DNA from 2 places in the Citrobacter sp. FDAARGOS_156 genome. Region 1 is predicted to be linked to the other one. Evidence: predicted binding sites of a transcription regulator. Region 1 holds the regulator's gene; the other holds the start of a gene.
What was found. Region 1 encodes PurR, which represses purine synthesis genes. Its sites were predicted from a motif close to CANGCAAACGTTTGCNTG; they were not measured.
Positions count from the first base shown of each region.

Region 2: the regulator PurR is predicted to act here: its motif matches at 1,778-1,795, upstream of purH (bifunctional phosphoribosylaminoimidazolecarboxamide formyltransferase/IMP cyclohydrolase).

Region 1 covers NZ_CP014030.2:2,479,937-2,485,058, reverse strand. Annotated here, with positions in the region: gene sodB (superoxide dismutase [Fe]) at 1-121, shown strand, start outside; gene AL515_RS12075 (MFS transporter) at 162-1,331, opposite strand; gene cydH (cytochrome bd-I accessory subunit CydH) at 1,509-1,598, opposite strand; gene purR (HTH-type transcriptional repressor PurR) at 1,896-2,921, shown strand; gene punR (DNA-binding transcriptional activator PunR) at 2,918-3,850, opposite strand; gene punC (purine nucleoside transporter PunC) at 3,962-5,122, shown strand, end outside.
Region 2 covers NZ_CP014030.2:571,356-576,477, reverse strand. Annotated here, with positions in the region: rRNA gene AL515_RS02805 (16S ribosomal RNA) at 1-1,279, opposite strand, end outside; gene purH (bifunctional phosphoribosylaminoimidazolecarboxamide formyltransferase/IMP cyclohydrolase) at 1,902-3,491, shown strand; gene purD (phosphoribosylamine--glycine ligase) at 3,507-4,796, shown strand; gene zraR (sigma-54-dependent response regulator transcription factor ZraR) at 4,793-5,122, opposite strand, start outside.

The DNA of each region.
Region 1 (5,122 bases):
GACCGTTGACGTGTGGGAACATGCTTACTACATCGATTATCGTAATGCCCGTCCTGGCTACCTGGAACACTTCTGGGCACTGGTGAACTGGGAATTTGTTGCGAAAAACTTCGCAGCATAAGATGACAACGCAGAAGGGTTTCCCTTCTGCGTTTTTGTTTTTAATTCGTTGCGTTGCAGACTTCTTCCGCTTGTTTCCTTGCCGAGACAAAGACCAGCAGTAGCGCAAGTCCCGCCACAATCGCCCCCATTACCGGTACGAAACTGTAGCCCAACCCTCCGGAAATTACCGCCCCACCAGCCGCCGCTCCCAGGGCATTCCCCAGATTAAACGCGCCAATATTAACTGACGATGACAATCCAGGCGCCTCGCTGGCAACGCGCATCACACGCATCTGCAGCGGCGGAACCACCGCAAACGTTGCTGCACCCCACACCACCATACTCACGGCCGCACCCAGCTCATTACGCGCAAGGAAAGGTATCGCCAGCATAATAATCATCAGCAACAGTAAAAAGCCTTTCAGCGTACCGTTAACCGAACGGTCAGCCAGTTTACCCCCCAGATAGTTACCGATAGAGAACCCAACGCCAATCAGCACCAGCATAGCGGTGACAAACGCCGGTGTAGCATGAGTAATGCTATGCAGCACGGGTGAGATGTAGGTATAAAGCGTAAACATCGCCCCGGCCCCCAGAACGGTCGTCAGCAGAGCCGACAACACCTGCGGACGCATGAGTACCGCCAGTTCGCTGCGGACATCCGGGCGCTCTCCTGCCCCACCTTTGGGTAATGAGAAGAACAGGCTGACCATGGCGATAACACCCAGTCCCGCCGTCGCCATAAAGGACATACGCCAGCCGATGGTTTCCCCAAGCCAGGTTGCTGCGGGAACACCGCCAATATTGGCAATTGTTAACCCCATAAACATAGTTGCTACGGCACTGGCCTGTTTGTGTTTGGGCACCACGCTTGCGGCAACCACAGAGCCAAGGCCGAAAAATGCCCCGTGGTTAAGACTGGTCAAAATGCGCGACAGCATCAGCGTCGTGTAATCCGGAGATATCGCCGAAAGTACATTACCCAACGTAAAAATGGCCATCAGGAAGATAAGCGCATTGCGACGCGCACGATGGGACAGCAGTAATGTCATCAGCGGGGCGCCAACCATCACGCCTACCGCATACGCGCTGATTAACATCCCTGCGGCCGGAATGGATACATCCACGCCTTTGGCAATGACGGGTAGCAACCCCATAGGAGAAAATTCGGTCGTTCCAATGCCAAACGCACCTATCGCCAGCGCCAGTAAAGGATAATTTAGTTTCATCTATCGACTCCGTAACGTCGAGCCTTGGCACGACACATCATAAGAGTCAAAAGCATGACATTGATCGCAAAATTAATAAAGTTAACAAAACTGCAAAAGACTTTTGCTTATTTGCAAAAAATAGGACGGAAAAGGCAAGCAGAAAGGATGAGGGAGAGCGAACTCCCTCGGGGGAAATCAGTGCAGTGCTGCAGTCAGGCCACCCGCGACAATCAGGCCCAGAACAATTATGGTCGTTACTAACGAAAATTTCAGATCGGTGCTCATCAAGTTTTCTCCTTTTTATTCCCACACAAAAAGTGATATTGCGCATTTTTACACACTTGAAAGCAAAAATCTCTCACGATTTATATTGATAACTGCTTTTAACTCTTCCCCTTTTCGTTAAGATCAGACAAAATTCCACGCTTACTTGATTAGCGTACCGGCCATTGACCCCTTCCTGACGTTCCGTGTCGTTTTCCCGGCGTGCCGCAACCCTGACGTTGCGTTGAGGGTGTGTGAAGGCAAACGTTTACCTGGAGTATTCTCAGGAGCTTAGGATATGGTCTGGAGTGAGATGTAATGGCAACTATTAAAGATGTAGCGAAGCGAGCAAACGTTTCCACTACAACCGTATCACACGTAATTAACAAAACGCGCTTTGTCGCTGAAGAAACGCGCAACGCTGTCTGGGCAGCGATCAAAGAGCTGCACTACTCCCCTAGCGCAGTTGCACGTAGCCTGAAGGTGAATCACACCAAATCGATCGGTTTGTTGGCAACCAGCAGCGAAGCGGCCTATTTCGCCGAAATTATCGAGGCCGTTGAGAAAAATTGTTTCCAGAAAGGCTACACCCTGATTTTGGGCAACGCCTGGAACAGTCTCGAAAAACAGCAGGCTTATCTGTCTATGATGGCGCAAAAGCGCGTAGATGGCTTGCTGGTAATGTGTTCAGAATATCCGGAATCACTGCTTTCCATGCTCGAAGAGTATCGCCATATTCCCATGGTGGTTATGGACTGGGGCGAAGCAAAAGCCGACTTTACCGATACCGTCATTGATAACGCTTTCGAAGGCGGTTACATGGCAGGCCGGTATCTGATTGAACGCGGTCATCGTGAGATCGGCGTGATCCCAGGACCTATGGAGCGTAATACCGGCGCAGGCCGCCTGGCTGGCTTCATGAAAGCGATGGAAGAAGCGCTGATTAAAGTGCCTGACAACTGGATTGTCCAGGGTGATTTTGAGCCTGAATCCGGCTACCGCGCTATGCAGCAAATCATCTCCCAGTCACATCGCCCAACCGCCGTATTCTGTGGTGGCGATATTATGGCGATGGGTGCGCTGTGTGCCGCAGATGAGATGGGACTGCGCGTGCCGCAGGATATCTCAGTTATCGGTTACGACAACGTGCGCAACGCCCGTTACTTCACCCCTGCGCTGACAACCATCCATCAGCCAAAAGATTCACTTGGTGAAACGGCCTTCAACATGCTGTTAGACCGAATCGTGAATAAACGTGAAGAATCGCAGTCCATCGAGGTACACCCACGCCTGGTAGAGCGTCGCTCCGTGGCCGACGGCCCGTTCCGCGATTACCGTCGTTAAGACTGTTGTGCGGGAGCCTCATCCGGCTCCCGCAGCCACTCTTTGTTCAGCGTTTCGCTATCCCCTAAATAGTCCAGCAGCCAGCTCAATGCCGGCGACGTATCGTTCTGTTGCCATGTCAGACAGCATGCGGCATCCGGGAACGGATTTTCCAGCTGTAACGCCACCCATTTTCCGCTATCGATCCACGGTTTAGCAAAATGCGTCGGTACCATCCCGACACAGAGTCCGGCTGACAAGCAGGTGGCCGATGATTCCCAGTCAGGCACCACGACGCGTTTTTGGTTGTCCAGTAGCCAGGTAATACGCTTTGGCAGCGTACGGGACGTGTCTTCGCGTACCAGCGATGGCCAGTTGCGCAACGTATCGTCACTGAGCGGTCCCGGCATTGCCGCCAACGGATGATGACTGGCCACCACGCAACTCCAGCTTAGCATTCCCATATCCCGGAACGTATAGCGCCCCCCTACCGGAATGGCCTGCGTTGCTCCGATAGCTAACTCCACCCGACCATCTGAAAGCGCGTCCCAGACGCCGTTAAACACCTCCTGAAAGACCAGAAGTTCCACATCATCGAAATGGCGGTAGAAATCCACGATCATCTGGCGGGTACGATCCGGGCGGACAATGTTATCGACTGCAATCGCCAACTGCCCGCGCCAGCCGTTGGCAATTTGCTGACATTGCTGACGGGTGATCTGCATTTTTTTGATAACAGATCGGCCTTCTTTTAAAAACCACGCGCCAGCAGGCGTTAATTCCACGTCCCGATGACGACGTTCAAAAAGTGGCACAGCCAGCCACTCTTCCAGTTGACGCACTGTGTAGCTTACCGCCGAAGGTACGCGGTGCAACTCCTGAGCAGCAGAACTAAAGCTACCGTTACGCGCCACCGCATCAACCACCTCAAGTGAATATTCAGACCACATATTCTGCCTGCAAAAAATTTGAAATCAGTAAGCAAATATTAGCGTTTCACAGCGAGAATTACACTCACTACACTCAGCGGCAATGTTCTATTGCTAAAAAGAGAAACGATAATGCAACCGGGAAAAGGGTTTTTAGTCTGGCTGGCAGGTCTTAGCGTGCTGGGTTTTCTGGCAACGGATATGTATTTGCCCGCCTTTGCGGCTATTCAGTCCGATTTACAGACGCCCGCCTCTGCCGTGAGTGCCAGCCTTAGCTTGTTCTTAGCGGGATTTGCCGTCGCACAACTTTTGTGGGGGCCACTCTCTGACCACTATGGTCGCAAACCTATTTTGCTGCTGGGCTTATCCATCTTCGCGCTGGGCAGCCTGGGCATGTTGTGGGTAGAAAACGCCACCGGCTTACTGGTGCTACGCTTTATTCAGGCCGTTGGTGTCTGTGCGGCTTCGGTTATCTGGCAGGCGCTGGTTACCGATTATTATCCTTCACAAAAAGTAAACCGCATTTTTGCCACCATTATGCCGCTGGTTGGATTATCCCCTGCACTTGCACCGTTATTAGGCAGTTGGATCCTGGTACATTTTTCCTGGCAGGCCATTTTTGCTACCCTTTTTGCGATTACCCTGATCCTGATGCTGCCGGCCCTGCGCTTAAAACCAACGGCAAAAGCGCGCGACGACAGCCAGGATAAACTGACGTTCGCTACGCTGCTGCGCTCCAAAGCATACCGTGGAAATGTACTGATTTACGCAGCATGTTCTGCAAGTTTCTTCGCATGGCTGACGGGTTCACCATTTATCCTTAGCGAAATGGGCTATAGCCCGGCTGTGATTGGTCTGAGCTATGTCCCGCAAACTATTGCATTTTTGATCGGGGGTTACGGCTGCCGCGCGGCACTGCAAAAATGGCAGGGTCGCCAGCTTCTGCCATGGTTGCTTATCCTGTACGCCATTAGCGTTATCGGCACCTGGGCTACAGGCTTTATTCACCACGTTGCGTTGGCTGAAATCCTGATCCCATTCTGCGTGATGGCCATTGCGAACGGGGCAATCTACCCTATCGTTGTCGCTCAGGCGCTGCGCCCATTCCCTCAGGCAACAGGGCGCGCCGCTGCGTTGCAGAATACGCTGCAACTGGGGTTATGCTTCCTGGCAAGCCTGGTCGTTTCGTGGTTAATCAGCACGCCGCTGCTCACGACCACCAGCGTTATGCTGACGACAGTGTTGCTGGCCGCGTTAGGTTACAAAATGCAGTCACAGGCTGAGAACACATCC
Region 2 (5,122 bases), 1.9 Mb from region 1:
CCGCTTGCTCTCGCGAGGTCGCTTCTCTTTGTATGCGCCATTGTAGCACGTGTGTAGCCCTACTCGTAAGGGCCATGATGACTTGACGTCATCCCCACCTTCCTCCAGTTTATCACTGGCAGTCTCCTTTGAGTTCCCGGCCGGACCGCTGGCAACAAAGGATAAGGGTTGCGCTCGTTGCGGGACTTAACCCAACATTTCACAACACGAGCTGACGACAGCCATGCAGCACCTGTCTCACGGTTCCCGAAGGCACCAAGCCATCTCTGGCAAGTTCCGTGGATGTCAAGAGTAGGTAAGGTTCTTCGCGTTGCATCGAATTAAACCACATGCTCCACCGCTTGTGCGGGCCCCCGTCAATTCATTTGAGTTTTAACCTTGCGGCCGTACTCCCCAGGCGGTCGACTTAACGCGTTAGCTCCGGAAGCCACGCCTCAAGGGCACAACCTCCAAGTCGACATCGTTTACGGCGTGGACTACCAGGGTATCTAATCCTGTTTGCTCCCCACGCTTTCGCACCTGAGCGTCAGTCTTTGTCCAGGGGGCCGCCTTCGCCACCGGTATTCCTCCAGATCTCTACGCATTTCACCGCTACACCTGGAATTCTACCCCCCTCTACAAGACTCTAGCCTGCCAGTTTCGGATGCAGTTCCCAGGTTGAGCCCGGGGATTTCACATCCGACTTGACAGACCGCCTGCGTGCGCTTTACGCCCAGTAATTCCGATTAACGCTTGCACCCTCCGTATTACCGCGGCTGCTGGCACGGAGTTAGCCGGTGCTTCTTCTGCGAGTAACGTCAATCGCTGCGGTTATTAACCACAACGCCTTCCTCCTCGCTGAAAGTACTTTACAACCCGAAGGCCTTCTTCATACACGCGGCATGGCTGCATCAGGCTTGCGCCCATTGTGCAATATTCCCCACTGCTGCCTCCCGTAGGAGTCTGGACCGTGTCTCAGTTCCAGTGTGGCTGGTCATCCTCTCAGACCAGCTAGGGATCGTCGCCTAGGTGAGCCGTTACCCCACCTACTAGCTAATCCCATCTGGGCACATCCGATGGCAAGAGGCCCGAAGGTCCCCCTCTTTGGTCTTGCGACATTATGCGGTATTAGCTACCGTTTCCAGTAGTTATCCCCCTCCATCGGGCAGTTTCCCAGACATTACTCACCCGTCCGCCACTCGTCACCCAAGGAGCAAGCTCCTCTGTGCTACCGTTCGACTTGCATGTGTTAGGCCTGCCGCCAGCGTTCAATCTGAGCCATGATCAAACTCTTCAATTTAAGTTTGATGCTCGTGAATTAAACTTCGTAATGAATTACGTATGTTCACTCAGAGACTTGGTATTCATTTTTCGTCTTGCGACGTTAAGAATCCGTATCTTCGAGTGCCCACACAGATTGTCTGATAAATTGTTAAAGAGCAGTTGCGACGCGCTTTAGCGCTCTGTCGCGAGGTGGCGTATATTACGCTTTCCTCTTTCAGAGTCAACCCTCATTTTCAGGTTTTTCCCTTCAATCAACCCGGCTAGTTAGTGTGAAGTGATTCACATCCGCCGTGTCGATGGAGGCGCATTATAGGGAGTTTCCCTCAGCCCGCAACCCTTAAATGACAGAAAAATGACTGACTGCTGCAATCCCCAGCAGACCCCCGTCTTATACCCATTTACACACAGAGTTATCCACAAAAATAAGGTTCTCTTTCGAGAGTCACCTGGTTTTATCCCTCATCTATAGAGATGAAATAATGGAATTGAGGTAAAGAGAAAAATTCGCGAGCGTTGCGCAAACGTTTTCGTTACAATGCCCCCGCACAACAAGGATGCCCCGTAAGGGGCGTTAGCTGAGTTTTTAGCCAAGAATTCACCTAACGCTCTCTGTAATAGTCAAATCCAGGGGATTTACCATGCAACAACGTCGTCCAGTCCGCCGCGCTCTGCTCAGTGTTTCTGACAAGGCCGGTATCATCGAATTCGCTCAGGCACTTTCCGCACGTGGTGTGGAGTTGCTGTCTACAGGTGGCACTGCGCGCCTTTTAGCGGAGAAAGGTCTGCCAGTGACCGAAGTTTCCGATTACACCGGCTTCCCGGAAATGATGGATGGACGCGTGAAGACCCTGCATCCGAAAGTCCACGGTGGCATTCTTGGTCGTCGCGGTCATGATGACGGAATAATGGAACAACATGGTATCGCGCCTATCGATATGGTGGTTGTTAACCTGTATCCATTCGCCGAGACCGTCGCCCGCGAAGGCTGTTCTCTGGAAGATGCCGTAGAGAACATTGATATCGGCGGCCCGACCATGGTGCGCTCCGCTGCCAAGAACCATAAAGATGTAGCTATCGTTGTGAAGAGCAGCGACTACGACGCCATTATTAAAGAGATGGATGCCAACGACGGTTCTCTGACCCTCGACACCCGTTTCGATCTCGCGATTAAAGCCTTCGAACACACTGCCGCTTACGACAGCATGATCGCCAACTACTTCGGCAGCATGGTTCCGGCTTACCACGGCGAAAGCAAAGAAGCCGCCGGTCGCTTCCCGCGTACGCTGAACCTGAACTTCATTAAGAAGCAGGATATGCGCTACGGCGAGAACAGCCACCAGCAGGCTGCCTTCTATATAGAAGAGAATGTTAAAGAAGCGTCCGTTGCCACCGCGCAGCAGGTTCAGGGTAAAGCGCTTTCCTACAACAACATCGCTGATACCGATGCGGCACTGGAGTGCGTGAAAGAGTTCAGCGAACCGGCCTGTGTGATCGTTAAGCACGCCAACCCGTGCGGTGTAGCGGTAAGCACCTCTATTCTTGACGCTTACGATCGTGCTTACAAAACCGACCCGACCTCAGCATTCGGCGGCATCATCGCCTTTAACCGCGAGCTGGATGCTGAAACCGCGCAGGCGATCATCTCCCGCCAGTTCGTGGAAGTGATCATCGCGCCATCCGCCACCGAAGAAGCTCTGAAAATTACCGCAGCCAAGCAGAACGTTCGGGTGCTGGTCTGCGGCCAATGGGCGCAGCGCGTTCCGGGCCTTGACTTCAAACGCGTGAACGGCGGCCTGCTGGTTCAGGACCGCGACCTCGGTATGGTGAGCGAAGCTGAACTGCGCGTGGTAACCAAGCGCCAGCCGACCGAGCAAGAGCTGCGTGATGCGCTGTTCTGCTGGAAAGTGGCGAAGTTCGTTAAATCCAACGCCATCGTTTATGCCAAAGGCAATATGACCATCGGTATTGGCGCAGGCCAGATGAGCCGCGTTTACTCCGCCAAAATCGCCGGGATTAAAGCCGCCGACGAAGGCCTGGAAGTGAAAGGTTCCTCTATGGCTTCCGACGCGTTCTTCCCGTTCCGCGACGGGATTGATGCCGCTGCTGCCGCGGGCGTGACCTGCGTGATCCAGCCGGGCGGTTCTATCCGCGATGACGAAGTGATTGCCGCCGCCAATGAACACGGCATTGCGATGGTATTTACCGACATGCGCCACTTCCGCCATTAATCCACGGAGCAGACGATGAAAGTATTAGTGATTGGCAACGGCGGGCGCGAACACGCGCTGGCCTGGAAAGCCGCGCAGTCCCCGCTGGTTGATACCGTTTTTGTCGCACCGGGTAACGCCGGTACCGCACTGGAGCCCGCGTTGCAAAACGTGGCCATCGGCGTAACCGATATCCCGGCTCTGCTGGACTTTGCCCAGAACGAGAAGATCGATCTGACCATTGTTGGCCCGGAAGCGCCGCTGGTGATTGGCGTGGTTGATGCATTCCGCGCCGCCGGTCTGAAAATCTTCGGCCCAACGGAAGGTGCCGCGCAGCTGGAAGGCTCCAAAGCGTTCACCAAAGATTTCCTCGCCCGTCATAACATCCCAACGGCGGAGTACCAGAACTTCACCGAAATCGAACCTGCGCTGGCTTACCTGCGCGAGAAAGGCGCGCCGATCGTTATCAAAGCCGATGGCCTGGCTGCCGGGAAAGGCGTTATCGTGGCGATGACGCTGGAGGAAGCGGAAGCCGCCGTGCATGACATGCTGGCCGGTAACGCGTTTGGCGACGCGGGCCACCGCATCGTTATCGAAGAGTTCCTCGACGGCGAAGAAGCGAGCTTTATCGTGATGGTCGACGGCGAGCACGTGCTGCCGATGGCCACCAGCCAGGACCACAAACGCGTGGGTAACGGCGATACCGGCCCGAACACCGGCGGGATGGGTGCCTACTCCCCTGCTCCGGTAGTGACCGATGAAGTGCACCAGCGCACCATGGAACGCATCATCTGGCCAACCGTGAAAGGCATGGCGGCGGAAGGTAACACCTACACCGGTTTCCTGTATGCGGGTCTGATGATCGATAAGCAGGGCAATCCGAAGGTTATCGAGTTTAACTGCCGCTTCGGCGATCCGGAAACCCAGCCGATCATGCTGCGCATGAAATCGGATCTGGTGGATCTTTGCCTCGCCGCCTGTGACGGCAAGCTGGATGAGAAAACCTCCGAGTGGGACGAGCGCGCTTCGCTGGGTGTGGTCATTGCCGCCGGAGGTTATCCGGGCAATTACAATACCGGCGATGAGATCCACGGTCTGCCGCTGGAAGACGTCTCTGACGGTAAAGTGTTCCACGCGGGCACCAAACTGTCTGCTGACGATCGCGTGCTGACCAACGGCGGTCGCGTGCTGTGCGCCACCGCGCTGGGCAATACCGTGGCAGACGCGCAGAAACGCGCTTACGCCCTGATGACCGACATCCGCTGGGATGGCAGCTTCAGCCGTAACGACATCGGCTGGCGCGCCATTGAACGCGAGCAACGCTAACGCGAAATTTTCGCCAACAGCGTTTTACGCGTAATGCCTAACTGACGGGCGGCTTCCGTTTTATTGCCGCCCGTTTTTTCAAGCGCCGCCAGAATCACCTCCTTTTCGACATCCACCAGCGGTTGGATCTCGCCACTGAATTCCGTTTTTATCGGCGTCGCGGCAATCGCCATCGGCAGTTCACGTTCGGAAATATATTCCCCCGTCAGCAGCACCACCGAGCGCTCAATCGCATTTTCCAGCTCACGAATATTGCCCGGCCAGTCGTAGTGGATCAGCAGATCCATCGCCTGCGGAGTAAAACCTTTCACCGCTTTACGGTTACG